DNA from 2 places in the Comamonas trifloxystrobinivorans genome. Region 2 is predicted to be linked to the other one. Evidence: predicted binding sites of a transcription regulator. Region 2 holds the regulator's gene; the other holds the start of a gene.
What was found. The regulator NrdR, encoded in region 2, represses ribonucleotide reductase genes. The targets are predictions, from matches to a motif close to CACNANATNTNGTG.

Region 1 (14,525 bases), on a different contig from region 2:
TGCACCGCCCACCCAAGAAAATCTGCTGCCGACATGAGTTTTGACAACACCTCGGTGCTGGTCGTGGACGACGAACCCGATCTGCGCACCCTCTACGAGCTGACGCTGCTGCGCGAAGGCTACCGCGTGCACACGGCGGGCTCGGTGCAGGAGGCGCGTGGCCTGCTGCAACAACAGCCCTTCGACATTCTGATCACCGACATGCGCCTGCCCGACGGCATGGGCATGGAGCTGCTGCAAGAGCTGCGCAACCAAAATCGCAGCGAGCGCACCATCGTCATCACCGCCTACGGCTCGGCCGAGAACGCCGTCGCCGCCCTGCGCGAAGGCGCTTTCGACTACCTGACCAAGCCCGTCGATCTCAAGCAGTTTCGCCAGGTGGTCGCATCCGCCCGCCAAGGCTTGGATACCCCCGGCACCAGCCCCACAGAAACGCCAGCAGCAGCCCAAACGGCCAGCGCCAGCCACTCACCGACCAGCTCCACGCTCAAAGAACTGGTGGGCCAATCGGTTGCCATGCAACAGGTGCGCGAGCGCATCGCCAAGGTGGCCAACAGCATGGCACCCATCCTGGTGCGTGGAGAATCGGGCACCGGCAAAGAGCTGGTGGCCCAGGCTTTGCACAGCCGCAGCCAGCGCCACAAAGGCCCGATGGTGGCCGTGAACTGTGGCGCCATTCCGGAGGCCTTGCTGGAGGCCGAATTCTTTGGTGCCAAGAAAGGCTCCTACACTGGAGCCAACCAGGACCGCGAAGGCTTTTTCCAGGCAGCGCATGGCGGCACGCTGTTTCTCGACGAGATCGGCGAGCTGCCGCTGGCCATGCAAGCCAAGCTGCTGCGCGCCATCCAGGAGCGCAAAGTCAGACCGCTCGGCGGCCAACAAGAGGAATCGGTGGATGTGCGTATCGTCAGTGCCACGCACCGTGATCTGGCGGCAGACATCCAAAGCGGGCGCTTTCGCCAAGACTTGTACTACCGCTTGAACGTCATTGAGATCGCCATCCCGCCCTTGCGCGAGCGCCGTGAAGACCTGCCCGAACTGTGCGCCGTGCTGCTGCAGCGCATCGCACAAGACAGCGGCGTGCCCACGCCCACACTCAGCCCGCAAGCGCTGGCCACCATCGCCAGCTACCCTTTGGCAGGCAATGTGCGCGAGCTGGAAAACCTGCTACTGCGCTCGGTGGCGCTCAGTGACAGCTCGGCCTTGAACATCGAGCCACCCAGCACGGCAACCAGCGCCGAAACACCTGCGCCTGCCACCCGCCCCGCACCGCCCCCGCCGGCCGCACCCACGCCTGCCGCACTGACACCGTTCTATGCCATGCCAGCGCAAGCACCCGCTGCGCCGGTGGCAACGCCAGCCATGGCAAAGTCATTGGCAACCCCGCCAATGGTGACCCCACCTATAGAGGCCCCGCCTCTGTCCGGTAACAGCTACCCCTGCGACCAGGAATTGCCCCAGGATTTGCAAGCCTGGATGGACGAGCTCGAGCGCGACATTCTGGTACGCGCACTCAAGGAATACGGCTTCAACCGCACGGCCGCTGCTGCGCGCCTGGGCATCAGCTTGCGCCAGATCCGCTACCGCATGGAGCGCTTGCAGATTGCCGATCCCAACGAAAGCGGAGGCCATTGATGCCGGCTGATGCCGCTCAGGCCGATTGGGACACCGGTAGGGACGCCGGTTGGGATGCGGGCTGGTTGCGCAGCGCTACGCACTGCCCCAGCCCCAACTTCGGTCCACGCCCAGAGGCCACCGAGATTGACCTGCTGGTTGTGCATTCGATCAGCCTGCCGCCAGGCCGCTATGGCACGGGCGATGTGCAGCGCCTGTTCAGCAACCAGCTCGATTTTGACGCCCACCCTTACTTTCAGGGCATTCGCGGGCTCGAAGTGTCTTCGCACTTTTTCATCACCCGCGTAGGCACGGTCTGGCAATTCGTCAGCTGTGACGAGCGCGCCTGGCATGCCGGCGTGTCCTCGTGGCAAGGACGCGAACGCTGCAACGATTATTCGATCGGGATCGAGCTCGAAGGCCTGGAAGGCGAGCTATTCAGCGCTTCGCAATACGCCAGCCTGGCCGAGCTGAGCCAGCAGATTCGCTCGCACTACCCCATCCGCCAAGTGGCCGGCCACGAACACATAGCGCCCGGCCGCAAGCAAGACCCGGGTGCCGGTTTTTCCTGGCCCCAGCTGCAGCAAGACCTGGGCTGGCCAAGCGCCATGTTCCCGCCCGACACGCTCTAGGCTTCGCCCCACGCATTTGCCGCTGCCGCGCCATTTCCATGGCGCGGCCGTTTTTGTGCGAGCTGTTTCCGCGCCTGTTTGGCGTGCCTCAACCCTGTTTGCAGTGATGGCGTAGATGCGACAACAGCAGCAAGTCGCACAAATTTTTCCAATCGCCGACATGCGCGCCATTGGCAGCTTGGCGCAGACATTCGTCGGCAACTGCGCGTCAATCCACGTTTTTTTGCCGCCCGCAAAGCTGGCATGCGGCGCCGCCAACATGCTGCAGCGCAGCGCGCGCAGCGCTATCACAATTTGTCACGACTCTCTCGGCACTTTTGAGCGGTACACTATAGGTAGTGTCTCAAGCACTAAAAACCACTACATATAGTGTTTTGAGACTTCTCCCTTACTGCCGCCGCCCCGCCGTGCGACAGCCGTATTTCCGGTATTTCCAGCATCACAGAGAGGACAGACATGAACGTCGATTCGCTTTCCGCCGAGCTTTCGAGCCCAGCTTCCAGCAAGCGTGTGATGGAGGGTTTCACGGTTCTCCCCGACTACCAGATCATCCGCCGCAACGGCGCCGTGGTCCCGTTCGAGCCGCCCAAGATCACCACCGCGATGATGAAAGCTTTCCTGGCCGTGCATGGCACCCAGGGCTCGGCCTCGGCCAGCGTGCGCGAAGTCGTCGAGAACCTCACCCACACCGTCGTGCGCGCCCTGATGCGCTCGCGCCCCGGTGGCGGCACCTTCCATATTGAAGACGTGCAAGACCAGGTTGAGCTCGGCCTGATGCGCAGTGGCAACCACGAAGTGGCCCGCGCCTACGTGCTCTACCGCGAGCGCCGCAACCAGGAGCGTGCCCAACTGCACGCCCAGCACGCACCCGCCCAGCCTGCACTGCACGTGATGGACCAGGGCCAGCGTGTGGTGCTCGACGTGAAAAAGCTGCACGACCGCATTGCCGCCGCCTGCCAAGGCCTGGGCCAGGATGTAGACCCGGCGCCGGTGCTGAGCGAAACCCTGCGCAACCTGTACGACGGCGTGAACGTGGACGAGGTATTCAAGGCCTCGATCCTGGCCGCCCGCACGCTGATCGAGAAAGAGCCTGACTACAGCTTTGTCACCGCGCGCCTGCTGCTGCACACCATCGTGCGCGAGACCATTGGCCAAGATGTGGCCGCCGCCGACATGGGCGCGGCCTACGCCCATTACTTCCCCGGCTTTATCGCCAAGGGCGTGGAGCACGAGCTGCTCAACCCCGACATGCTGAACTTCGACCTGCCGCGCCTGGCCGCCGCCTTGCGCGCCGAGCGCGATCAGCAGTTCGATTACCTGGGCCTGCAGACGCTGTATGACCGCTACTTTCTGCACGTCAAGAAGCAGCGCATCGAGCTGCCGCAGGCTTTCTTCATGCGCGTGGCCATGGGCCTGGCACTGAATGAGGCCGATCGCAACGGCCGCGCCATCGAGTTCTACGAGCTGCTGTCCTCGTTCGATTTCATGTCCTCAACGCCTACGCTGTTCAACAGCGGCACGCAGCGCTCGCAGCTGTCGTCTTGCTACCTCACCACGGTGCCAGACGATCTGGGCGGCATCTACGATGCCATCCGCGAAAACGCCCTGCTCTCCAAATTTGCCGGCGGCCTGGGCAACGACTGGACGCGGGTGCGCGCCCTGGGCGCCCGCATCAAGGGCACGAATGGCGAATCGCAAGGCGTGGTGCCCTTCCTCAAGGTGGTCAACGACACGGCCGTGGCCGTCAACCAGGGCGGCAAGCGCAAGGGCGCGGTCTGCACCTACCTGGAAACCTGGCACCTGGACATCGAAGAGTTTCTGGAGCTGCGCAAGAACACCGGTGACGACCGCCGCCGCACGCACGACATGAACACGGCCAACTGGATCCCCGACCTGTTCATGAAGCGAGTGATGGAGAAAGGCAGCTGGACGCTGTTCTCCCCCTCGGATGTGCCCGACCTGCACGATCTGTTCGGCACCGCTTTTGAGAAGGCCTATGTCGCCTACGAAGCCAAGGCCGCCACCGGCGAGATCGCGCTGAGCAAGACCCTGCCCGCCGTCGACCTGTGGCGCAAGATGCTCTCGATGCTGTTCGAAACCGGCCACCCCTGGATCACCTTCAAGGACGCCTGCAACGTGCGCTCGCCGCAGCAACACGCGGGCGTGGTGCATTCGTCGAACCTGTGCACCGAGATCACGCTCAACACCAGCGACACCGAAACCGCGGTCTGCAACCTCGGCTCGGTCAACCTAGCGCGCCACCTCAAAGACGACGGTCAGGGCGGCAAGCAGCTCGACCACGACAAGCTCAAGAAGACGGTGAGCACGGCCATGCGCATGCTCGATAACGTTATCGACATCAACTACTACGCCGTCGACAAAGCTCGCGATTCCAACCTGCGCCACCGCCCGGTCGGCCTGGGCATCATGGCTTTCCAGGACAGCCTCTACCAGCTGCACATGGCCTACGCCAGCGATGCTGCGGTGCAGTTTGCCGATGAGTCGATGGAAGCCGTCTGCTACTACGCCTACTGGGCCTCGACCGAGCTGGCCAAGGAACGCGGCGTGTACTCCAGCTACCAGGGCTCGCTGTGGAGCCAAGGTATTCTGCCGCCCGACACGCTTGATCTGCTGGCCCAAACCCGCGGCAATGCCGACTACGTGCAAGTGGACCGCAGCGCCCGTCTCGATTGGGATGCGCTGCGCAACAAGATCGCCCAAGACGGCATGCGCAACTCCAACTGCGTGGCCATCGCCCCCACCGCCACCATCTCGAACATCGTCGGTGTCGACGCATCGATCGAGCCCTCGTTCGGCAACCTGTCGGTCAAATCCAATCTGTCGGGCGAGTTCACCGTCATCAACCAATACCTGGTGCGCGACCTCAAACGCCTGGGCCTGTGGGACGACGTGATGGTGATGGACTTGAAGCACTTCGATGGTTCGCTGCGCCCGATCGACCGCGTGCCACACGAGCTCAAGGCGCTCTACGCCACCGCTTTTGAAGTGGAGCCGACCTGGCTGGTCGAAGCCGCCTCGCGCCGCCAAAAATGGATCGACCAGGCCCAAAGCCTGAACATCTACATCGCCGGCGTGTCTGGCAAAAAGCTCGACGACACCTACAAGCTCGCCTGGGTGCGCGGCCTCAAAACCACCTACTACCTGCGCACCACCAGCGCCACCCAGGTGGAGAAATCCACCGTGCAAAGCCGCACGCTGAACGCCGTGCCCAGCGCGGGTGCCGCCCCCACGGCTACCGTTAGCGCGCTCGATGCCGCCGCCGCTGCCGCACGCTCGCAAGCGCCAGCCACCGATGTGAAGTTCTGCGCAATCGACGATCCCGGCTGCGAAGCCTGCCAGTAAACCTATTAGCCATCCACGCACAGCCGCGCTGTGCGTGCAGCAAAACACGCCGATGATGGAGAGAAATTGACATGTTGAGTTTTGAAGACGAATCCCTGGCCACGGCCAGCAGCAACGAGCAAACAGGCAACGCCAGCACCAGCACGCACAAGCGCGTGAATGCGGCCGACAAGCGCATCATCAACGCCAAGACCGACGTCAACCAGCTCGTGCCCTTCAAATACAAATGGGCCTGGGAAAAATACCTGGCCACCTGCGCCAACCACTGGATGCCGCAAGAGGTGAACATGACGCGCGACATCGCGCTGTGGAAATCGCCCAACGGCCTGACCGAGGACGAGCGCCGCATCGTCAAGCGCAATCTGGGCTTCTTCGTCACCGCCGATTCGCTGGCTGCCAACAACATCGTGCTGGGCACCTACCGCCACATCACCGCGCCCGAGTGCCGCCAGTTCCTGCTGCGCCAGGCCTTTGAAGAAGCCATCCACACGCACGCCTACCAGTACATCGTAGAGTCGCTCGGCCTCGACGAAGCAGAGATCTTCAACGCCTACAACGAAGTCAAATCCATCCGCGACAAAGACGAGTTTCTGATCCCCTTTATCGAAGCGATCATGGACCCGAACTTCCACACCGGCACGCCCGAGACCGACCAGACCTTGCTCAAAAGCCTGATCGTGTTCGCCTGCCTGATGGAAGGCCTGTTCTTCTACGTCGGCTTCACGCAGATCCTGGCGCTTGGCCGCCAGAACAAGATGACCGGCGCGGCCGAGCAGTACCAGTACATCCTGCGCGACGAATCGATGCACTGCAACTTCGGCATCGACCTGATCAACCAGCTCAAACTCGAGAACCCGCATCTGTGGACGCCCGCGTTCAAAGACGAGATCAAGGCGCTGTTCCTCAAGGCCGTCGATCTGGAATACGCATATGCCGAAGACACCATGCCACGCGGCGTGCTGGGCATGAACGCATCGATGTTCAAAGGCTACCTGCGCTACATCGCCAACCGCCGAGCCACGCAAATCGGGCTCGAGCCTTTGTTCCCGAATGAAGAGAATCCGTTCCCATGGATGAGCGAAATGATCGACCTGAAAAAGGAGAGAAATTTCTTCGAAACGCGCGTCATCGAATACCAGTCGGGCGGCGCGCTGTCGTGGGATTGAAGTGCTATGAAAGTGCGAACCTAGGAAAAATGTGGTTTTCCTGATAGAAAACTGTGAAATTTGGCGTCAATAGTGAGGTTTGCACTATGACAGTTGCTAGTAGCTGATGCACAATTCAGTCTGCTATCAAAACTTCGTGTCGACTCTAACCAGGCATGAAGTCTGCTTTCTAAATTGACCGAAGGAGAAGAGCATGGCAACGACCAAAGCAAGCAAGAAGTCTGCAGACACCAAGGCAACCGCCAAGAAGCCTGCAGCCACCAAAGCAGCCGCCGCCCCCAAGGCAGCGACCAAGGCCGTGAAGGCCAGCGCTGCAAAACCAGCGGCCAAAAAAGCCACCACCAAGGCCGCAGCAAAACCTGCAGCCAAGGCAGCTACCGCCAAAAAGGCAGCGGCCAAGCCAGCAGCCAAAAAGGCCGCAGCCAAGCCAGCCGCCAAGAAGGCTGCAGCACCTGCCAAGAAGGCCGTAGCCACCAAGGCAGCAGCCAAGCCAGCCGCTAAAAAGGCTGCCGCAAAGCCCGCAGCCAAGAAGGCTGCAGCACCTGCCAAGAAGGCCGCCACCACCAAGGCAGCAGCCAAGCCCGCAGCCAAGAAGGCCGCGACCAAGGCCGTAGCCAAGAAGGCAGCACCCGCCAAGAAAGCAGCGCCAGCCAAGAAGGCCGCAGCCGCTAAGCCCGCAGCCAAAAAAGTTGCTGCCAAGAAGCCTGCCGTAAAGGCTGCTGCCAAGAAGGCTGCACCCGCCAAGAAGGTTGCTGCTGCAAAGCCCGCCGCCAAGGCCGCCGCAAAGCCTGCTGCCAAGAAGGTAGTGGCCAAGAAGGCTGCTGCTGCCAAGCCCGCCGCCAAAGCTGCTGCCAAGCCTGCAGCCAAGAAGGCCGCTGCTCCCAAGAAGGCCGCCGCCAAGCCTGCCCCTGCTCCCGCAGCAGCACCCGCAGCCGCAGCAGAACCCGTGAAGACCGTGCTCAGCACCAACGCTGCATGGCCGTTCCCCACCAGCAACCGCCCTCAATAAGCGGCTCGCTGACTACCCACAAAACCGGCTTAGGCCGGTTTTTGTTTTTGTGCCATTGCGCCGCATGCCAACAAGCCGCAGCCAAGGCTAGCGAGTCGCTGCGCCAGCACCTGCGGCAAACGCAACAGGCCTGCCGTTCGCGGAGGCCCAAGCGGCGAACTTGGCCCGGATACGGGCGACAAAAAACCGGCGCCAGGCCGGTTTTTTGCATGGGTTTCGCAAGCTCCAAAGGCTTGCTGCTGCAGGGCTTTACAGCGCTGCCGGATCAAAATCCAGTTCGTAATTTTGCGGACCACGCGCTGCAATCTTGAGCGCGCCCAGGCGGTTGCCGAGCTGCACGCACTGCTCCAGCGAACGGCCGTTTTCCAGGCCCCAGAGCAGACCGGCGCGCCAGGCATCACCGCAACCGGTGGGGTCTACCACGGCCTTGGCCTGCAGACCAGGAATATGCTTTTTCAGTCCCTGCTCCCACAGCTCGCAACCATCAGCGCCCAAGGTCACCATCAGGCCTTGGACTTGCTGCGAGATCTGTTCGAACGACAGACCCGTGCGCTCGGTGAGCATCTTGCCTTCGTAGTCGTTGACGGTCACCCAGGTGGCCAGCTCGACAAAGCGGCGCAGCTCCTCGCCACTGAACATGGGCAGCGCCTGGCCGGGATCGAAGACAAAGGGAATGCCGGCCGCAACAAACTGCTCGGCGTGCTGCAGCATGGCATCGCGCCCATCGGGCGAGATGATGCCCACGGCCGCACCGATATCGGCCGTGATCTTGTTCTGGTGTGCCATCGACATGGCGCCAGGGTGGAAACCGTTGATCTGGTTGTTGTCGCGGTCGGTGATGATCATGCACTGCGCGGTGTGCATGTCGGCAATCTGTGCCACGTACTTGGTCGAGATGTTCAGGCGCTGCATGCGCTCCAGGTACTCGCCACCGTCATGGCCGATGGCAGCCATGGTCAGCGGCTCGCCGCCCAGCAGCTTGAGCGCGTAGGCGATATTGCCGGCGCAACCGCCAAAGTCACGGCGCATGGTGGGCACAAAGAAAGACACGTTCAGAATGTGGATCTGATCGGGCATGATCTGGTCGGCAAAGCGACCTTCGAAAGTCATGATGTTGTCAAACGCGAGCGAGCCGCAGATCAGCGAAGCCATAGGTCAGTCTTTCAAAAGCAAAAAGCAAGGGTGCGGCACGGCGGCGTGCCGCCCAGTTCAGGGGTAGAACGCCACCACGCGGTAGCCGACGACGGCGCTGCCTTCGGCGACCTGGATGGGCAGCACAGCCGTCCATTCGCCACGCGCTGGCAGCGCTGCAGGCGCTTGCATGTCGGCCGTGCTGAGCACGCGGCGCAGCACCAGTTTTTCGGCCGCATCGTTCAAACTCAGATCCAGCGCAGGCATGGCGACCGCATGGTCAGCCGAGTTGCGCAACACCACGGTGAGCTTGAACTGGCGCGGCCCCAAAGGGTTGAAGCTGGTGCTGTCGATGGACACATTGCCCAGTTCACGCGGCTGCGCCACCTCGCAGGCCGCCAGCTGGCACACTTTCTCCAGCAGCGGGCGCGCTTGCGGGTATTGCACCGCCAACTGGTCACGCTGCGTAACAGCAATTTGGAACAACAACCCCAGCAACAGCAAGAGCGCACACAACGCGGATGCCAGCAATACCGAGGGCTGGTTCCAGAACGCTTTGCGTTTGGCGGCGCGCACAAAGCTGGGCTCGGGCTGCTCGTCACCGGCTGTGCTTGCAGCGGTGGCAGCGGCTGCCGCTGCAGCATCCATTTCAGCCACATAGTTGGGCGGTGCAGCCAAGGAAGGCTCCACCTTGCCGGGCTCGACCACGCGCCCCGCCACCTCGGGCGCAACATGGAGGACGGCGTCTGGCGCAGGCGCTGCACTCATTTCAGGGGCAGCAGAAGCTGGGGCCTTGCTGCTTTTTTCGGCGTTAGATTGGCCGGATGCGCTGGCGGTGATCTGCGAAGCAGCAGCACCCTCTGCCGCCTTTTCCACCACCGGCGGCGGCGCTGGCTGCAGCACCGATTTGGATTCGCTGCTGCTCGAGCGGGAGTCCAAGGCCTGCGTTTCAGCGCGGGATTTTTGCTCGGCGATCGCATCGAGCAGACGGCTTTCACGCGCTTGCAGCTCGGCCAGATCGTCGTGCGCCGAGAAATCGGCTGCGCTGTTGCGCAATGCTTCCGGGCGCTGGTCCTGGCCGGGTTGCCATTCGCTTTCCAGGCCGCTGAAATCTGTCTCGGCCACCTGCGCATCAGCCACTTGCCTAGCACTCGGCCCGGCCTTGGCCGGTGCAGCATCGGCAGGCGCGGCCTGCTCTGGCGCGGCCGCCTCGTCGTAGGCGGACATCCAGGACGAATCCACGTAGCCGGAATCTCCAAAGCCGGCGCGGCGCGGAAACACCAGCACCGACAGCTCGGGCACATTGGCATGCGGATCGACCGCCACCGAGTTGCCTGTGACCAGCACGGCCGCCAATGACTCGGCAGGAGCCGGCGCATGGGCTGCACCCGCTACTGCAGCTGGTGACGGTACAGCAGGCTCGTGCACTGCAGCCGACACCGCAGCCGCAACTGGCGCTGGTGGAGAGACTGACAGGCTTGGCGCAGGGGCCTGCACCACCGGAGCAGGCGCAGGCATGGGCGCCGGTTTGGGCGGCTCAACCACCGGAGCGTCGGCTGGCTCATCGTGGCGCTGCACCAGGTGCGTGCGCGCATCGAAAACCGATTTGCATTTGCCGCAGCGCACCCAGCCGTCGGAGATGCGCAACTGGTCATCCACCACTTTGAAGCGGGTTTGGCACTGGGGGCAACGCGTAATCTGGCTCATCGCAGTCGATTGTAGAAGCAGAAACTCTGGCGCCTGTCGTCGGTGTTGCGGCTTAGCCGCGAGCGGCAGCGCGGTGGGCCGTCATCAGCACCCAGCCGTCTTCGCTGTCGGCCACTTCCAGCGGCAGATAAGGCGCATACGCCTCTTTCAGCTCATCGGCCTGGCGCTCCAAAATGCCGGCCAGCACCAGATCACCACCGGCAGCCACATGGCCGCAAAGCAACGGTGCCAGCACTTTGAGCGGCGTGGCCAGAATATTAGCCAGCACAGTGCGGTATTCGCCTTGCGCCGCATCAGGCAGACCGGCGCGCAATTGCACCTGGTTGGCCTGGGCGTTGTACTCCGTCGACTCCACCGCTGCGGTGTCGATGTCGACCGCATCAATTTCGGTTGCGCCAAACTTGGCGGCACCAATGGCCAAAATGCCCGAGCCGCAGCCGTAATCCAGCACGCGGCCAAAATCGCGGCCAGCGGCGCCATTGCGGGCGATCCAGCGCAGACACATGCGGGTGGTGGGATGCGTGCCCGTGCCAAAGGCCAGGCCAGGATCGAGGCGGATGCTGCGCGTGGCAGCGGCCGGCAGTTCGTGCCAGGTGGGCACAATCCAGAAATCAGGCGTGATGTCGACCGGCGCAAACTGCGACTGGGTCAAACGCACCCAGTCTTGCTGCGCCACTTCGCGGATGCCCAGTACCTGGCAGCCAGCAAAGAAATCCTGCAACTGCAACAACTTTTGTGCCTCGTCGGCGCCAGCGCGCTCCTGGAACAGAGCCACGATACGGCTGCGCTGCCAGCCCTCTTTGGGCGGTGGCATGCCTGGCTCGCCAAACAGGGCTTGCTCGGCATCGGTCTGGGCATCAGCATCTTCGACCGAGACGCTGAGCGCATCGAGCGCATCGAGCGCATCGCTCACGTCTTCGACCCGGTCTTCCGGGCACATCAGGCACAACTCGTACATGACGGGGATTCCTTAAAGCAAAAAGCTGGCATTCCACATGAAATGCCAGCAACTACAGCCATCAGCAATGGGGCATCAACGCTTGCGCGCAGCCAGCCATTCTTCCAGGTAGTGAATATTGGTACCGCCGGCGTTGAACTTGGCGTCCACCATCAGCTCGGTATGCAGCGGGATGTTGGTGGAGATACCTTCCACCGCCGTTTCCAACAGCGCGGTGCGCATGCGGGCAATGGCCTGCTCGCGCGTGTCGCCGTAGACGATCAGCTTGCCGATCATCGAGTCGTAGTTGGGGGGCACAAAGTAGTTCGAGTACACATGCGAATCCACACGCACGCCAGGGCCACCAGGCATATGCCAGGTGGTGACACGGCCCGGCGAGGGGATGAACTTGTACGGGTCTTCGGCGTTGATGCGGCACTCGATCGCGTGGCCGCGCAGCTGGCCATTGATCTGGCGCTGCGTGAACGGCAGCTTTTCGCCGGCCGCCACCATGATCTGGGTGCGCACGATGTCGACGCCGGTGATCCATTCGGTCACCGGGTGCTCCACCTGCACGCGGGTGTTCATTTCAATGAAGTAGAACTCGCCGTTTTCGTACAGGAACTCGAAGGTACCCGCACCGCGGTAGCCGATCTTCTTGCAAGCGGCCACGCAGCGGTCACCGATCTTCTCGATCAGACGGCGGGGGATGCCAGGGGCCGGCGCCTCTTCGATCACCTTCTGGTGGCGGCGCTGCATGGAGCAATCGCGCTCGCCCAGGTACACGGCGTTCTTGAACTTGTCGGCCATGATCTGGATTTCGATGTGGCGCGGGTTCTGCAGGTACTTTTCCATGTACACCGCAGGATTGCCAAACGCAGCACCGGCTTCGGCCTTGGTCATCTGCACGGCATTCACCAGCGCTGCCTCGGTGTGCACCACGCGCATGCCACGGCCACCGCCGCCGCCTGCGGCCTTGATGATGACCGGGTAGCCAATGGCCTTGGCGATGCGGCGAATCAGCGCCGGATCGTCGGGCAACTCACCGTCCGAGCCAGGCACGCAAGGCACACCAGCCTTGATCATGGCCTGCTTGGCCGAGACCTTGTCGCCCATGATGCGGATCGACTCGGGCGTAGGGCCAATGAACTGGAAGCCGCTCTTTTCCACGCGCTCAGCGAAATCGGCGTTTTCGGACAGGAAACCGTAACCGGGGTGAATCGCCTCGGCATCCGTCACCTCGGCAGCGGAGATGATGGCCGGCATGTTCAGATAGCTTTGTGCCGACGGTGCGGGCCCGATGCAGACGGCCTCGTCGGCCAGCTTGACGTACTTGGCGTCGCGGTCGGCTTCCGAATAGACCATCACGGCCTTGATACCCATCTCGCGGCAAGCGCGCTGCACTCGCAGAGCGATTTCGCCGCGATTCGCAACGAGAATCTTTTTAAACATGCGCTAGGCCTTATTCAATGATGAACAATGGCTGGCCAAACTCCACGGCCTGGCCGTTTTCGCCCAGGATCTGCGTGACGGTACCGGCCTTGTCGGACTCGATCTCGTTCAAGATCTTCATGGCTTCGATGATGCACAGCGTGTCGCCTTCCTTGACCTGGCTGCCCACTTCCACAAAGGACTTGGCGCCGGGTGCCGACGAACGGTAGAAAGTGCCGACCATGGGCGACTTCACCGTATGGCCTTGCGCAGCAGCAGGCGCTGCAGCGGGTGCTTCGGCAGCCGCAGGCGCAGCGGCCACGGCAGGGGCGGCCGCCTGAGCGGCGACCATGGGGGCGGCCACCAGTTGCTGCACCACGGCACCGCCGCCCTTCACAATGCGTACCTTGCCTTCTGCTTCGGTGATTTCCAACTCCGACACATTCGACTCAGACACGAGATCGATCAGGGTTTTCAGTTTGCGTAAATCCATGGGAGCTCCAACGGCTAAAAAATCAAACAGGGCGCAAATTTACTCGAAATTCGCCCTATTCAACTCAAAATCTTTGATTTTCAACTCACGGCAGCATTGCCGCACCAGGTTTGCATCGTCTACAGACTTGCCCAGTTTTGCAAGTCAGATGCAAGAAGTTGGCCCATTTTACGATGTTGAACGCGACCGCGCTGATCAAATAACACTGTAAACGGTAGGCCCCCGGCAGAATTACCCAGTTCGCGGCTCAGCGCCGTGCCCTGCATGCCGGCAATCGCGATCGGAAATTGCAAGGGCATGCGCTGCAGAAAACGGGCCACGGCCTCTTCCTTGTCCACCGCCAAACCCAGCACGGTCCAGCCCTTGGCGCGCTGCGCCTGGTAGAACTGGTTGAGCATGGGCAGCTCGTCCACACAAGGCGGGCACCAAGTGGCCCAGAAGTTCAGCAGCAAAGGCTGGCCTTTGAGTGCCGCCATGCGGATGGCGGGCTGGCCCGCCAGTGCCGGAAATTCCTGCTGCCAGATGGCCTCATCCAAGCCCGGCGCAGCATCGCTGAGGCTGTGGCGCCACCAGGCCCAGCCGGCGCCAGCGGCAACCGCGCCCACAGCCACAGCACCTGTCAACCAGTGCCGGCGCGAAGCAGCGGTGGATGCGGGCGGAGTATCTTGCTTCATTGCTCTACCTCAAACATTAGGGGTCTCGGCCAGCAGGCGCCGCAGCGATTCCAGGCTGCCGCGCTGCACGCGGCCCTTGGCATCGGGCTTGAGGGCGCCGCGCAGATCGTCGGCGTCATAGATCAGGTAGTGCACGCCCACCGCCTCACCCAACGGCTTGCAAAAACTGCTGATCGACAGCGCCTCGACCGTGTCGCCATGGAAACCGGTGATCGACGATGCGTCGTAGCGCACGCCATGGTCGATCAGCGCAATCTCGGCCGACTTGGGGTCGTCGCAGAACAACTGTATATATATGTCGGACAGGCGGGTGGCCGTGCCGTTCCAGACAGCGCCGCTCAAATGCGGACGAAAAGCCTGCATGCGCT
Region 2 (14,525 bases):
CGCGCGAGATTGCGCAGGCCGCACTGATTGCGCTGCTGCAGCTGGTGCTGATTGCCGGCGTCATGCGGCCGCTGGAGAGCCTGATCCCGGCAGAACGCTGGAGCGACCGGCGCCACACCACGGTGGACCGCAATTTCACGCTGCTGATGCTGTTGGGCCTGTTCCCGCTGTTCAGCTTTGTTGTGCTGATGCCTTTCGCGCACCTGCTAGGCGGCGGCCCCGCCACGCCAGAGCCCAGCGGCCTCAAGGCCTGGTTTCCCTGGTTCGCCGAGCACCCCTATGTGGCCTTTGCGCTGTACTACATGGTCTACGACTGCGTGTACTACTGGATACACCGCGCCCAGCACGCCATTCCGTGGTGGTGGGCCATGCACAGCATGCACCACAGCCAGCGCCAGATGAGCTGCTGGAGCAATGACCGCAGCAACTATGTCGATGGCATGCTGCAATCGGTGCTGCTGGCGAGCGTGGGCCTGGTGCTGGGGGTGGACCCGTCGGAATTCGCCTTGCTGGGCCTGGTGAGTGAGCTGGTGCAAAACTTCTCGCATGCCAATGTGGCGCTGCGCCTGGGCTGGGTGGGCAAAGTGGGCGAGCGGCTGCTGATCGGGCCGCGTTTTCACCGCAACCACCACATGCTGCGCGATGCCAGCCGCCCCATGCGCCACCAATGCAATTTTGGCCAGGTACTGCCCTGGTGGGACCAGCTGTTTGGCACGGCGCTCTACCACAACGAGCCTCTGCGCCCCACCGGTGTGGGCGACCCGGAGGTCGATGCCGACAACGAGCGCGGCGTGATCAGCATGCAGTGGTACAGCACGCGCAGATTCTGGGGCGCCGTCACCTGCCGCGCCGGCTGGCGCCTGGGCGATGTTTCGTTTGGCCCTGGCTACCGGCCGGTGCATGACGAAGACACGGTCCATGGCGCGGATGGGCCTTCGCAAGCGCCAACGCAGCGGGCGGCGAAATAGCGGCTGGCGCTCAATCCGCCCGCATCTGCGCTTTGCGCGCCACCTCGCCCAGGCGCTGGTACTCGGCCTGGGTGAGCTGCTCCAGGGCTTCGGCGCTGGAGCCCTTGGGCGTGAAACCGGCCGCCTGCAGCTTCTCAACAATCACCGGGTCGGCCAGTGCCTGCGTCAAGGCGGTGTTGAGCTTGGCGACCACGGCTTTGTCGAGCTGGGCCGGTCCGTACACGCCAAACCAGGGGTCGACGGCATAGCCTGCCAGACCGGCTTCCGCCATGGTCGGCACGTTGGGCAGCGATGGGTTGCGCTCCTTGCCCGCCACGGCCAGCGCCTTGAGCTTGCCAGCCTGGATGTGCGGCAGCGAAGCGGGCAGGTTGTCAAACATGGCGGGCAGGTGGCCGCCCAGCATGTCGGTAATGCCGGGCACGCTGCCCTTGTAGGCCACGTGCGTCAGCTCCACGCCGGCCAGTTGGCCAAACATGGTGCCGGCCAGGTGCATGCTGGTGCCAGCGCCGGCCGTGCCGTATTGCAGGCCGGGATTTTTCTTGGCGTAGTCGATGAACTCTTTCACCGTGTTGGCCGGGAAGTCCTTGCGCACCTCGAAAACAATCGTTGAATAGCCCAGCATGCCGATGGCGCTGAAATCCTTGCGCGGGTCAAAGGCCATGCTTTTGTAGATGTGCGGATTGAGCGCGTTGGTAGAGATGGCGCCAAAGCCGATGGTGTAGCCGTCGGCCTTGGCTTTGGCCACCGCATCCATGCCGATGTTGCCGCCGGCACCCGGCTTGTTCTCGATCACCACGGGCTGGCCCAGGCTCTTGCCCATGTGCTCGCCCACCAGGCGCGCCACCAGATCGGTGGTGCCACCTGCAGCGTAGGGCACCACAAAGGCAATCGGTTTGCTGGGGAAAGCCTGGGCCAGCAGCGCAGGGCTGGCCAGCAGCAAGGGCGAAGCGGCGAGGGCGCTGAGCAGGACGCGGCGTTTCATGGCGGTCTCCGAGATTTTTTGATGAGCGAATGGTAAGCGCTGCGCTCAGTGTGGGCGAGCGCTTTTGTCGCGCAGGTGCCGCGCCCGCCGCCCCGTCAAAAGCGGATGATCCGGCCGCTTGGCGGCGCAATGGTGGGCGCGTCGCTGTCTGGCTGCAAACCCTGGTAATGCGCGCGCGGTCTGATGAGCTGGCCGCTGGCGCGCTGCTCCAGCGCATGCGCCATCCAGCCGGCCGTGCGGCCCAGCGCAAACAGCACAAAGGCTGCGCCTGGCGGCAGCTGCAGGCTGCGCTCGATGGCCACCAGCGCGTAGTCCAGGCTCGGGTGCTGGCCGGTTTGCACATGAACGGCTTGTAGCAGCCGTTCACGCACCGGGTCTGCAGGCAAGAGCGGCAGCAGATGCAGGCTGCGCGGATCGCCAGCTGGATAGAGCGGATGGCCAAAGCCCGCGCAGTAAGCCGGGCTGGGGCCGGCGCTGGTTTGGCGCAACAGGGCGGCCAGGCCAGCGGGCAATGCGTTGCGCTTGCGCTGCGGCTGGTGCCATTCATCCCAGTGCGAAGCGATCACCGCTGTCATGCCGCCGTGCAGCGGGCCGGACAAAGCGGCCAGCCCGGCGCCAATGCTGGCGTGCAAGCTGGCGCCGGTGGACGCCACCACGCGGGCGGCGAAACTGGAAGCATTGAGCTCGTGGTCGGCGCACAAAACCAGCGCTTGGCGCAGGAGGCTGCTTGCATTGGCGTCAAGCTGCCACCAACCGGCCAGTTGTTCGTGCAGTGGCGACAGTTTATGGCTGGCAGCAGTGGCACGCGGCAAGCCGACCAATACACGCGCCATGGCCTGCAGCAGCGCCAGCGCATCCGAAAGCGCAAATTCTGCAGCCTCATCACTGGGCAACTGGTGCCAGGCAGCCAGCGCCTGGGCGGGGCTGCGCGGCTGGCGTACGGGGCTGACTTGGCGCGTATTGCTCTGCTTGCGGCGCATGCCCGTTGCAACCGGGGCTTGCGCCAGCAGCAAAGCGGTAACTGCTTCTAGACTGACGTGCCGGGCCAGCGCGGTGGCGCTCTGGCCGCGGTAGTAGAGCTGGCCGTTTTGCACCTGGGTGATGGCCGAGCTCAGCACGGGTGTGCCCCAGTCGAGCGTGGATTGCGCCAGGCGCGCCGGGTTGCGTATGCTTTGGCGCTGGCGGGCAAGGCGTTGCACATCGGCGCGCGCGTAAACACGGCCTCGCTGGCCGGGGCGCGCATGTGCTTGCAACAAGCCACGGCTGACATAGCTGTAGAGGCTGGCACGTTGCACGCCCAGGGCGGCGGCCGCTTGTTGGCTGGTGAGCCAGGGCGAATCGTGGTCGACAGAGAAAGCAGCAGCAGGGTGGGCCATGCGCCATGCTAGCGCCTGGCGCGGCTGGCGCACAGCTGTATTGGCCCAATCAAGATTGACGCAGCCGCGCAGCAGGCGTGCAATGGCGTTCCAGTTATCGACGGAGTCCCAATGCCTACCCACCCAGCGATCGACAGTACCAGCCAAGAAATCTGCCATGCCGCCGCACGCCGCAGCATCCACGAGCAGTGGCAGTTGGCCGGCTTGCCTGGTGCGCCTGCGCTGGATGCACAAGCATTGCAGCTGCAGGGCGATGGCACCGGCTATGCATCGAGCTTCAGGGTGGATGTGGCAGCGGCGGCTTCAGTTGCCGCTGCCGGGGTGGCGGCTGCGCAGTTGGGTGCATTGCGCAGCGGTAGCGAGCCAGCGCAAGTACAAGTGGATGTGGGCCATGCGCTGGCGGAGACGACTGGCTATTTCACGCTCGATGGCGTGCAGCCCGATCTCTGGGCGGCAGTCTCTGGCTTGTACCAGTGCGCTGATGGCTGGCTGCGCGTGCATGCCAATTTTGCACACCACCGCGACGGCGTGTTGCAGCTCTTGGATCTGCCTGTGGGCAGTGCCACCACCAAGCAGCAGGTAGCGCAGGCTTTGCTGGCCCGCTCGGCCCAGGCATTTGAGGCGCAGGCGGCGGAGCGCGGTTTGGTGGTGGCGGCAGCGCGGTCGCCGCAGGAATGGGCTGCGCACCCGCAATCGGCTGCGGTAGCGGAGCAGCCCTTGGTGCAGATCAGCCAGCTCGATGCAGCACAGCCTGCGCCGCCAATGGCATGGCCAGCGCAGAAGGGCACGCAGCCCTTGAGCGGCCTGCGCGTGCTCGATCTGACGCGCATTCTGGCCGGCCCGGTGGCCGCGCGCACGCTCGCCTGGCATGGCGCCGATGTGTTGATGGTGAATGGCCCGGGCTTACCCAATATCGAGGCGATTGCCGATGTCAGCCGGGGCAAGCGCTCGGCTTTGCTGGATTTGAAATCGCCCGCTGGCCAGGCGCAGTTTGCGCAGTTGCTGGGGCAAGCGCAGGTCATGCTGCAGGGCTACCACCCGGGCAGTCTGGATGCGCTGGGCTTTGGCCCGCAGGCGGCGGCGCAACTGCGGCCCGGCATTGTTTATGCCAGCCTGTCGGCCTATGGCCGCAGCGGGCCTTGGGCGGACCGGCGCGGTTTTGATTCGCTGGTGCAAACCGCCAGTGGCATCAACTGGGCCGAGGGCCAGGCCTGGGGCGGTGGCTTGCGTGCCTTGCCGATGCAGATTCTCGATTACTCGGCCGGTTTTTGGCTGGCCTTTGGCATACAGGCGGCGCTGTACCGCCAGGCCACGCAAGGCGGCAGCTGGCATGTGCAGGTGTCGTTGGCGCGGGTGGCGCAGTGGCTCAAAGAACTGGGCGAGCAGCCGGTCCAAACGCCAACCACTGCTACAGAAGCTGAACGGGCAGCGCGCTTGGCGCCGTATCTGGAGACTCTGCCCAGCGGTTTTGGCTCGTTGTGCGCTGTGCGCCACAGCGCCAACCTGAGCGGAGCAAATGCGCACTGGCCGCATCCGGCCGTGCCGCCTGGCAGCGATACGCCGCAGTGGTGAGTGCTGACGTTATTTGTGAAACGGGGTATCGCCTGGCGGGTCATTGGTCAAGTCAATAGCCAAACGTCTGTATCTGGCATCGCTGCGGGCGGCTGTAGCCTGGGTGACGCTGTGGCAAAATTTTTGCCTTCACGTTGTGGCGTAGCAGGGCCTGGCCGATTATTGGGGCCGCGCAGGCTGCGCCGCGTATGACCCTGGCACCCCGGTGCCGCGCCAGTGCTGGTTGTGGCCGGGCTGGCATTTTTAAAACTCACCATGCCAAGCCTTCGCCGTTCCCTGTTGGCCGCTGCCCTTGTGGCCGCTGCCGGTCTTGCCACCACCTCCGTCGCATTGGCGGCCGACAAGGACTGGCCGCAGCGCCCGATCACCTTGATCGTGCCTTTCAGTGCCGGTGGCAACGTGGATTTTCAGGCCCGTCTGATCGGTCAGAAGCTGGGCGAGCGCCTGGGCCAGTCGGTGGTGGTGGACAACGTGGCCGGCGCGGGCGGCGTGCTCGGCGTGGCCAAGGCCATCCATGCCAAGCCCGACGGCTACACCCTGGTGATGGGCTTTGACGGCCCGATCAGCGTGGCCGAGCTGGTGAACAGCAGCGTCAAGTACAACGCCGAAAAAGACCTGGCCCCGATCGGCCTGGTGAGCGTGGCCCCGGTGGTGCTGATGGCCCGCCCCGGCCTGCCGGCCAAGAGCATGCAAGAGCTGATCGAGCTGGCGAAAAAAGAACCGGGCAAGATCACCTACGCCACCTCTGGCGTGGGCACGGTGCTGCACCTGGCCATGGAAATGGTGCAAGAGCGCACTGGCACGCAGATGGTGCACGTGCCTTACCGCGGCGGCGCGCAGATCACCAACGATGTGATGGGCGGCCAGGTGGACACCGGCTACCTGGTCACCACCAGCGCTACGCCGCTGGTCAACCAAGGCAAGCTGGCCGCGCTGGGTGTGACCTCGGCCAAGCGCAATGAATCGATCCCCAATGTGCCGGCCTTTGCCGAAACGCCAGCGCTCAAGGGCTTTGAGATCAATACCTGGACGGGCTTGTTTGCGCCTGCCAAGACGCCCGCGCCCATTGTGCAGCGCATGGCGACCGAGCTGAGCGCCGTGCTGCAGATGCCTGAGGTGCAGCAGCGCCTGAAAGAAGGCGGTGCCACGCCGGGCACCGGTACGCCCCAGAGTTTTGCCGCCTACCTGAAAAAGGAAAAGGCCAGCTACGCGGCCATCGTCAAGAGCGCCAATATCCAGCAAGAGTAAGCGGAGAGTCAGTCCCCCATGGTCCAGCCCCTGAACCCCATCCACGCCGAGATCCACCCGCCCGTGCTGCCAGAGGTAGCCGCCATCACCGAGGAAATGCTGGCGCTGCGCCACGATCTGCACGCCCACCCGGAGCTGGCTTACCAGGAGCACCGCACCGGCGATGTGGTGGCGGCCCAGCTGGCCGCCTGGGGTTACGAGGTGCACCGTGGATTGGGAGATACCGGCGTGGTGGGCCAGCTGCGCTGCGGCAATGGCGGCGCGGGCAAGCGCCTGGGTTTGCGCGCCGATATGGATGCGCTGCCGATTCTCGAAGCCACCGGCCTGCCTTACGCCAGCCGCCATAACGGCAAAATGCACGCTTGTGGCCACGACGGCCATACGGCCACCTTGCTCGCCGCCGCTAAAGTGCTGGCCGCGCACAAAGACCGTTTGCAAGGCACGCTGAACCTGATTTTTCAGCCGGCGGAAGAAGGCCATGGCGGCGCCAAGAAGATGGTGGAGCAGGGCTTGTTTGAGCGCTTCCCTTGCGATGCGATTTACGCCTTCCACAACGAGCCGGGTTACCCGGCCGGGCACTTCGGCTTTCGCACCGGCGTGATGTATTCGAGCTCGGACACGGCCATCATCACCGTGCGCGGCAAGGGCGGCCACGGCGCCATGCCGCATGTGGCGGTGGACCCGATTGTGGTGGCCTCGCACCTGGTGCTGGCGCTGCAGACCATCCGCTCACGCGAGGTGGACCCGAACGACATGGCGATTGTCACCATCGGCGCCATCCACGCTGGCGATGCGCCCAACGTCATTCCCGAGAGCTGCGAGCTGCGCCTGACCATTCGTGCCCGCACGCCTGAAGTGCGTCAGCAGCTGCGCGAGCGCATCACCGAAATCGCACAAGCGCAAGCCGCTGTGCACCGCGCCACGGCCGATGTGAACTACATCTGGCGCTACCCGCCCGTGATCAATGACGCCGCCGCCACCGATTTTGCAGTGGGCGTGGCGCGCGATTTTCTGGGCGACGAATGGCTGATTCCCGATCTGCAGCCGCTGCAGGCGAGCGATGACTTCAGCTTCATGCTCAACGAAGTGCCGGGCAACTATTTCATTGTCGGCAACGGCATGGGCCCGGGCGGTTGCATGGTGCACCACCCAGCCTACGACTTCAACGACAACCTGCTGCCGGTGACCGCCTCGTATTGGGTCAAGCTGGCCGAAGCCTATTTGCGCGCCTGAGCCTGTTAACGCCGCTTTAACACCGCTTAGGGCGCGCCGCGCCTCTGGATTGATTGCATGACCTCCGTAGACCTCTCCGGCCAGAACCTGCCGGGTTTTGACGCCACCACCGATTACTGGCAAGCCATCGTCAGCGAGCAAGCGCTGGCGCAATCGCCGCTGCCGCCTTATGCGCGCAGCTACCCGGCGCGCCTGCCCGATGGCCGCTATCTGGTGCTGCCCTTGCGCGGCATGCCCACGGCCGATGGCTCGGTGCCCGACCGCTGCGTGGCGTCGCTCATCGCCAACCAGGCCGCGCTTGCTGTGGTGGAGCAATTGGCGCAGCACATGGCCGATGCCGCGCAGCAGCACGCGTTTGACGTGGTGGTGGGCTTGCCTACGCTGGGCCTGGCCTTTGCGCCGCTGGTAGCGCAGCGCCTGGGCCACAGCCGCTTTGTGCCGCTGGGCTATTCGCGCAAATACTGGTACCGCGAGGAGCTGTCTGAGCCGGTCAGCTCCATCACCACGCCGGGCAAGGGCAAGCTGCTTTATATCGACCCGAACCAGCTCAGCCTGGTGCAAGGCAAGCGCGTGCTGGTGGTGGACGATGCCGTCAGCTCGGGCACCACCATGGTCTCGGGCCTGGCGCTGCTGCAGCGCTGCGGTGCCGAAGTGGCTGCCATTGCCGTAGCCATGCGCCAAGGCACGCAATGGCAAAGCAAGCTGCTGCGCGCCGATGGATCGCGCATCCCCGTGGTGGGCGCTTTTGACTGCCCGCGCATGGAGCGCCGCGCCGACGGCTGGTGGCCGGAAAGCGCCTGAATCTCAGGTCAAGGCGCCACGGCCATCGACGCGGATGATCTGCTCCACCACTCCGCTCGCGAGCCCGCCGCGTACGCCGATCAGGTAGTTGTGCAGATTGACTGTGGGGTCGCAGTGGCCGGGCACCAGCCATAGCGTATCGCCGAGCGCGGGCAGCCAGCCTGTGTTGTTGCCGGCTTCGACGTTGGGGTGCAGCACGCCGTGCTCGTCGCCACCATTGGCAAAACGCAGCGCGTGCAGACTGGCAAAACCATGCACGGTGGGCAGGCCGGAATCGATGGCATGCGCTTTGTGGCCGGCATCGCAGACCGCACGTTGGCCGTTGTGCGACATGACCTGGGTTTGCACAAACAGCGCGTGCTCAAACGCGGGCTGGGCCGGGTCGCGCTCGTTGACCGCGTAGTCGGCATCCATGAAGAGAAAAGAGCCGGGCTGGATCTCGCCATAAACGCCGCTGGCCGCCTCGTTGACCATGGTGCCGGTGCCAGCGCCGGTGACCAGCGGGATGGCTATGCCCGCTTGCTCCAACGCTTGGCGGGTGAGCTGTACCAGCTGGAGCACGCGCCCAATCGTGGCCTTGCGCTCGGCTGCCGTGCGCAAATGCTGGGCACCGCCGTGGTAAGCCTGCAAGCCGGCAAAGCGCAAAACCGGCTGGGCCAGAATGGCGCGGGCCAGTTGCACGGCTTGCGGGCCGGGCTCTACGCCGCAGCGGTTCTGGCCCACATTGATCTCCACCAGCACATCCACCGCCGCCGCGCCAGCCTGCGCTGCTGCCAAAGCCTGGGCCAGCCGGGCAATGCCGGTTTCGCTGTCCACGGCAATCGCCAGCCGGCCGCCTTGTGCGTTCAGCGTTTGGGCCAGCGCTGCCACGCGGGCCAGCTTGCTGGGCGAGACGATTTCGTTGCTGATGAAGATATTGCGGACGCCGCCACTGGCCAGGGCTTCGGCCTCGGCCAGTTTTTGCACGCAATGGCCCACGGCGCCGGCCTGCTCTAGCCAGTGGGCGATTTGCGCGCTTTTGTGCAGCTTGGCGTGCGGCCGCCAGAGCACGCCGTGCTGGCGGGCGAATGCAGCCATGCGCTCAATATTGCGCTGCATGGCGTCCAGGTCTATGACCAGGGCAGGGGTATCGATCTGGCTGCCGGGCTGGCCGATCAGGGATTGCAAAGCGGGTGGCAGGCTGGACATGGTGATGGCGGATGGGGAAACGAGGGCGCCAGCTTAGCAAAAGCGGGCGGCCGCCAGCGTCGCATCGGTAGGGCTGTTGCAGGCGCTGCCGGGCCGGAGCAGGGCATAATCGCGGGTCTATGAGCGGCAACACCTTCGGCACCTTATTCACCGTTACCAACTTTGGCGAATCCCATGGCCCGGCGATCGGCTGTGTGATTGACGGCTGCCCTCCGGGCATGGCCTTGAGCGAGGCAGACATCCAGCACGATCTGGACCGCCGCCGCCCTGGCACCAGCAAGTTTGTGACGCAGCGCAACGAACCTGACCAGGTCGAGATTCTCTCGGGCGTGTACGAGGGCAAGACCACCGGCACGCCGATCTCGCTGCTGATCCGCAACACCGACCAGCGCAGCAAGGATTACTCCAACATCGCCCAGAGCTTCCGGCCCGGCCACGCTGATTACGCCTATTGGCACAAATACGGCATCCGCGATCCGCGTGGCGGTGGCCGCTCGTCGGCCCGTTTGACCGCACCTACCGTGGCCGCTGGCGCCGTGGCCAAGAAGTGGCTGAAGGAGAAGTTCGGCACCGAGTTCCGCGCCTGCATGCTGCAGGTGGGCGAGGTGGCCCTGCCTTTCGAGAGCTGGGAGCATGTGCCGAACAACCCGTTTTTTGCGCCCGTGGCCGATGTGACGCGCTACGAGGATTACATGAACGAGTTGCGCAAATCGGGCGACTCCTGCGGCGCTCTGATCCGTGTGAACGCCAGCGGCGTGCCCGTGGGCCTGGGCGAGCCGCTGTACGACAAGCTCGACGCCGACATTGCCTACGCCATGATGGGCCTGAACGCGGTCAAGGCGGTGGAAATTGGTGCCGGTTTTGACAGTGTGGCCCAGCGCGGCACGACGCACGGCGATTCGCTCAGCCCGCAAGGCTTTCGCAGCAACAACGCGGGCGGCATTCTGGGCGGCATCAGTACCGGACAGGACATCGAGATCCGTATCGCCATCAAGCCGACCAGCTCGATCATCAGCCCGCGTGAATCGATCGACGTGCACGGCAACAGCACCGAAGTCATCACCAAGGGCCGCCACGACCCTTGCGTGGGCATCCGCGCCGCGCCAATCGCTGAAGCGCTGCTGGCCATGGTGTTGATGGACCACGCACTGCGCCACCGTGCGCAGAACGCCGATGTGGCGGTGGATTTCCCGCCCATCGCGGCCGAGGCGCCTTGAGCGCGTAAACACGCTCTGAGCGCTGTTGTGCCAGCGCCAAAAACAAAAGCGGACCCTCGGGTTCGCTTTTTGCTGTGGGCTGCGCCGTGAACGATGGCCCCGATGCGGCTCAGGATTTTTTCTTGGCCGCCGCGTCTTTTTTGCCAGCTGGCGCAGGCTTGGTCACCTCGTCGACCAGGGATTTGAACTGGTCGATATCTTCAAAGCTGCGGTAGACGCTGGCGTAGCGAATATAGGCCACCTTGTCGAGCTTTTGCAGCTCGGTCATTACCAGCTCGCCAATCAGGTGGGTCTGCACTTCGCGCGCGCCCAGGGTGCGCAGCTTGTCTTCGACATGCTCGATCGCCATTTCCACCTTGTCGATGCTGACCGGGCGCTTGCGCAAGGCCAGGCTGAACGAGCCCTTGAGCTTGCTGCGGTCGTAATCAATGCGCCGGCCGTCTTTTTTGACGATGACCGGAAAGCTGACCTCGGGCCGCTCATAGGTGGTAAAGCGCTTCTCGCAGTGGCCGCACTGGCGTCGGCGCCGGATAAAGCCACCGTCTTCTGCCACGCGGGTCTCCACCACCTGGGTGTCGGGGTGGTTGCAGAAAGGGCATTTCATCGCAGTGATCCAGGGCGCAGGCCACAAGCCTGCAAAAACAACAAAGGGCGTGCGCCATGCGGCACACGCCCGGAGATGATGGGCTCAGACAGCCGAGCCGCAGCGCCCGTCCGCTCTGGCAGAGCGATGCAAGACGCGCAGCGGCTCAGCGGCTGCATCAGCGATACACGGGGAAGCGAGCGGTCAGGGCATTGACCTTTTCGCGCACGGCAGCCAGGTTCGCTTCGTCGCGTGGGTTGTCCAGCACGTCGGCGATCAGGTTGGCGGTCAGGCGCGCTTCTTCTTCCTTGAAGCCGCGGGTGGTCATGGCGGGGGTGCCGATACGCACGCCGCTGGTGACCATGGGCTTTTCCGGATCGTTGGGGATGCCGTTCTTGTTGATCGTCATGTGGGCGGCGCCCAGCACGGCTTCGGCTTCCTTGCCGGTGATGCCCTTGTTGCGCAGGTCCACCAGCATGACGTGGCTTTGCGTACCGCCAGAAACGATGCGCAGGCCGCGTGCGGTCAGCGTTTCAGCGATGACCTTGGCGTTGGCCTTGACTTGCTTGGCATAAGCCTTGAACTCGGGCGACAGCGCTTCCTTGAAGGCCACGGCCTTGGCAGCGATGACGTGCATCAGCGGGCCGCCTTGCAGGCCGGGGAACACGGCGGAGTTGATGGCCTTCTCGTGCTCGGCCTTCATCAGGATCACGCCGCCACGGGGGCCGCGCAGGCTCTTGTGCGTGGTGGTGGTGACCACGTCGGCAAAAGGCACGGGGTTGGGGTACTCGCCGGCGGCGATCAGGCCGGCGTAGTGGGCCATGTCGACCATGAAGATGGCGCCGATTTCCTTGGCCACCTTGGCAAAGCGGGCAAAGTCGATTTCCAGCGAGTAGGCCGAGGCACCGGCCACGATCAGCTTGGGCTTGTGCTCGCGGGCCAGGGCTTCCATCTTGTCGTAGTCGATCTCTTCCTTCTCGTTCAGACCGTAGGAGACCACGTTGAACCACTTGCCCGACATGTTCAGCGGCATGCCGTGCGTCAGGTGACCGCCTTCGGCCAGGCTCATGCCCATGATGGTGTCGCCAGGCTTCAAGAAAGCCAGGAACACGGCTTCGTTGGCCGATGCGCCGCAGTGGGGTTGCACGTTGGCAGCGTCTGCGCCAAACAGTTGCTTGACGCGCTCGATCGCCAGCTTCTCGGCGACGTCGACATATTCGCAACCACCGTAGTAGCGCTTGCCGGGGTAGCCTTCGGCGTACTTGTTGGTGAGCTGAGTGCCTTGCGCCCACATCACGGCAGGCGATGCGTAGTTTTCGCTGGCGATCAGCTCGATGTGCTGTTCTTGGCGCTGGTTTTCGGCCTGGATGGCCGCAAAGAGTTCGGCGTCGGTCTGTTCGACAAGAATGTTACGTTGGTACATGACGGTCGGTTGAGTCAGAAGTAACCCCTTGCCCCGCCAGAGGCTGGCGGTAGAAAGCAAGGGCTGCCCAGGCGCACGGCTAACACGTGGCAAGCAGCAGGCGGTGATCGTGGCACCGTAGCCTCTCGCACGGTACGCTCCCCGGTGGTTACAGCAGGGCGGGCCTGCCATCCACGTCAACAGCCATTGGAAAGCTGCCTATCGCCAGTCGCGTACCCGGCTAGTGTAGCCGAGGCACAGAGGGTTGTTGCGGCGGCTGGAAAATAGCGGGCAAAGAAAAAGCACCTGGCGGTGCTTTGTCGGGGAGTGTTACGCTGCTCGCTCTCAGGAGCCCATGGCCACGGTGGTGGCTTCGGTCTTGGCGGGCGCGGTGGTGGCAGCATTGGCCTTGTCGTCGACCAGGGCCACAGTGGCGGTGTCGGCGGCAGGCTTGGCGCTCTTGGCGGCAGCCGGAGCGGCGGGCACATTGGCCTTGGCCGACAGGGCGGGCTTGGCAGCAGGCTCTTGCGGGTTGCTGCGGCCGTTGGCCACTTGCTTGATGCGGAAGTGCTCAGCCAACACCTTGGCGGCATAGCCACCGTCGTCAGGCAGGTTGGCGGCGCCCACGTAGTATTTCAGGCCACCTTCGAGGGAGCCGGCGCGTTCGATGCATTCTTGCAGCACCTTCACGCCGACCTTCAGGTTGGTGACCGGGTCAAACGCCGCAAAGTGGCCGCCAAAGTGCTGGTACTTGTCGGTGTGGATCTTGGTCATCACCTGCATCAGGCCTTGCGCGCCCACCGAGCTTTGGGCAAAGGGGTTGAAGCTCGACTCCACGGCCATGATGGCCAGGATCAGTGTCGGGTCGAGCTTGGTTTCCTTGCCCACCTGGTAGGCCTCGGAGACGAGCACGGCCAGTGGCTCAGGCGCCACGCGGTACTTTTTGGCCAACCAGTAGGCCACGGCCGCCTGGTTTTTGGGCAGTTGCTGTGGGTTGGTGGCGGTAGCGCGGTCTACCGCGGCAATCAGCGTGGCCTCGTTGCCAGCTGTTGCCTGGCTGACGCTGTCTGCCTCGGCTTCTTGGCGGGCCTGCAGCCAGCTGCGCAGCTGCTGCTCGCCAGAGGCGCGCAGGTCAGCGCGCGAAAACAGCGTGAGCGCACAAAACGCCACAGCCAAACCTATCAGTGCCAAACTGTTGTGTGTCAGGGCCACAAGGCCGTGCACGATGGTGGCGCCCAGCGAGCGCGCACCGGCAGCCACTTGCGCGGGAGCCGTCATACGAATGATTCCTTTCAAAAGCCTGCCACCTGGATCAGGCCCCTCTCGCAGTGGGAGAGCGGGTTCAGGTCTGGCAGGGCGGTAAGCGCACCGTCCTGTGCGATACCGGTCAGGCTGCCTGCGTTGCAGACGGCCCTTGTCGTTTCATGCACGCTGCTTGCGTGTCAGGGGCTACGAACAAAACACCACGAGGGTGTGAACAAAAAATAGGCAATAAATGCAATGGGCTGAATTCTAGAAGCTGGCTTAATAATCAGTCAACACTATAAAAACTAAATTTCAGATGAAAAAGTAATGAAAAAACGTGTATAGCGCAGGCTTTGGGCGGGCCACTGACGACTCGGATTTGTGCTGTTTGATTTGGCACAAGCTGTGCGCCAGCATTTGCTTGCATCGCGTGGCTTTGTGTGGTGTTGCAGCTATGGCTTGCATAGCGTGGCTATATGGGTGCGTGCGCAACTTATAAAGAGATGCAATGTATGAAAATGCATCGACAAGCAAGGAAAAATCGGGTGCTGCTGCTATGGATTTGAAAGCATTTGTAGCTTTCTCGGGTGCTGATAACGCCATGACTGCAGTTTGCTATGGCGTCGATAGCACGATGCTGGAGCATGGGCTGGCAGGTGGCAGAGCGGATCCTAAAAATGCTGCGCTGCAATAAAGTTGGTGCTTGCTTG

Region 1: a site for NrdR is predicted at 2,605-2,618, ahead of ACFIQF_RS01320 (ribonucleoside-diphosphate reductase subunit alpha). Genes of this name have one in related genera too.

Annotation. Positions count from the first base shown of each region.
Region 1 is NZ_JBHZGV010000001.1:311,932-326,456, forward strand. Features, by position in the region: gene ACFIQF_RS01305 (sensor histidine kinase) at 1-37, shown strand, start outside; gene ACFIQF_RS01310 (sigma-54-dependent transcriptional regulator) at 34-1,635, shown strand; gene ampD (1,6-anhydro-N-acetylmuramyl-L-alanine amidase AmpD) at 1,635-2,246, shown strand; gene ACFIQF_RS01320 (ribonucleoside-diphosphate reductase subunit alpha) at 2,703-5,609, shown strand; gene ACFIQF_RS01325 (ribonucleotide-diphosphate reductase subunit beta) at 5,681-6,775, shown strand; gene ACFIQF_RS01330 (histone) at 6,969-7,784, shown strand; gene ACFIQF_RS01335 (carbohydrate kinase family protein) at 8,034-8,936, opposite strand; gene ACFIQF_RS01340 (DUF3426 domain-containing protein) at 8,994-10,622, opposite strand; gene prmA (50S ribosomal protein L11 methyltransferase) at 10,675-11,580, opposite strand; gene accC (acetyl-CoA carboxylase biotin carboxylase subunit) at 11,656-13,011, opposite strand; gene accB (acetyl-CoA carboxylase biotin carboxyl carrier protein) at 13,022-13,483, opposite strand; gene ACFIQF_RS01360 (TlpA disulfide reductase family protein) at 13,603-14,157, opposite strand; gene ACFIQF_RS01365 (hypothetical protein) at 14,167-14,525, opposite strand, start outside.
Region 2 is NZ_JBHZGV010000010.1:220,418-234,942, forward strand. Features, by position in the region: gene ACFIQF_RS14160 (sterol desaturase family protein) at 1-968, shown strand, start outside; gene ACFIQF_RS14165 (Bug family tripartite tricarboxylate transporter substrate binding protein) at 979-1,950, opposite strand; gene ACFIQF_RS14170 (citrate synthase family protein) at 2,046-3,326, opposite strand; gene ACFIQF_RS14175 (CoA transferase) at 3,438-4,898, shown strand; gene ACFIQF_RS14180 (Bug family tripartite tricarboxylate transporter substrate binding protein) at 5,154-6,146, shown strand; gene ACFIQF_RS14185 (M20 aminoacylase family protein) at 6,165-7,379, shown strand; gene ACFIQF_RS14190 (phosphoribosyltransferase) at 7,437-8,180, shown strand; gene ACFIQF_RS14195 (DSD1 family PLP-dependent enzyme) at 8,184-9,368, opposite strand; gene aroC (chorismate synthase) at 9,488-10,585, shown strand; gene nrdR (transcriptional regulator NrdR) at 10,695-11,189, opposite strand; gene glyA (serine hydroxymethyltransferase) at 11,347-12,591, opposite strand; ZMP/ZTP riboswitch at 12,650-12,813, opposite strand; gene ACFIQF_RS14215 (transglycosylase SLT domain-containing protein) at 12,916-13,848, opposite strand; gene ACFIQF_RS14220 (hypothetical protein) at 14,324-14,509, shown strand.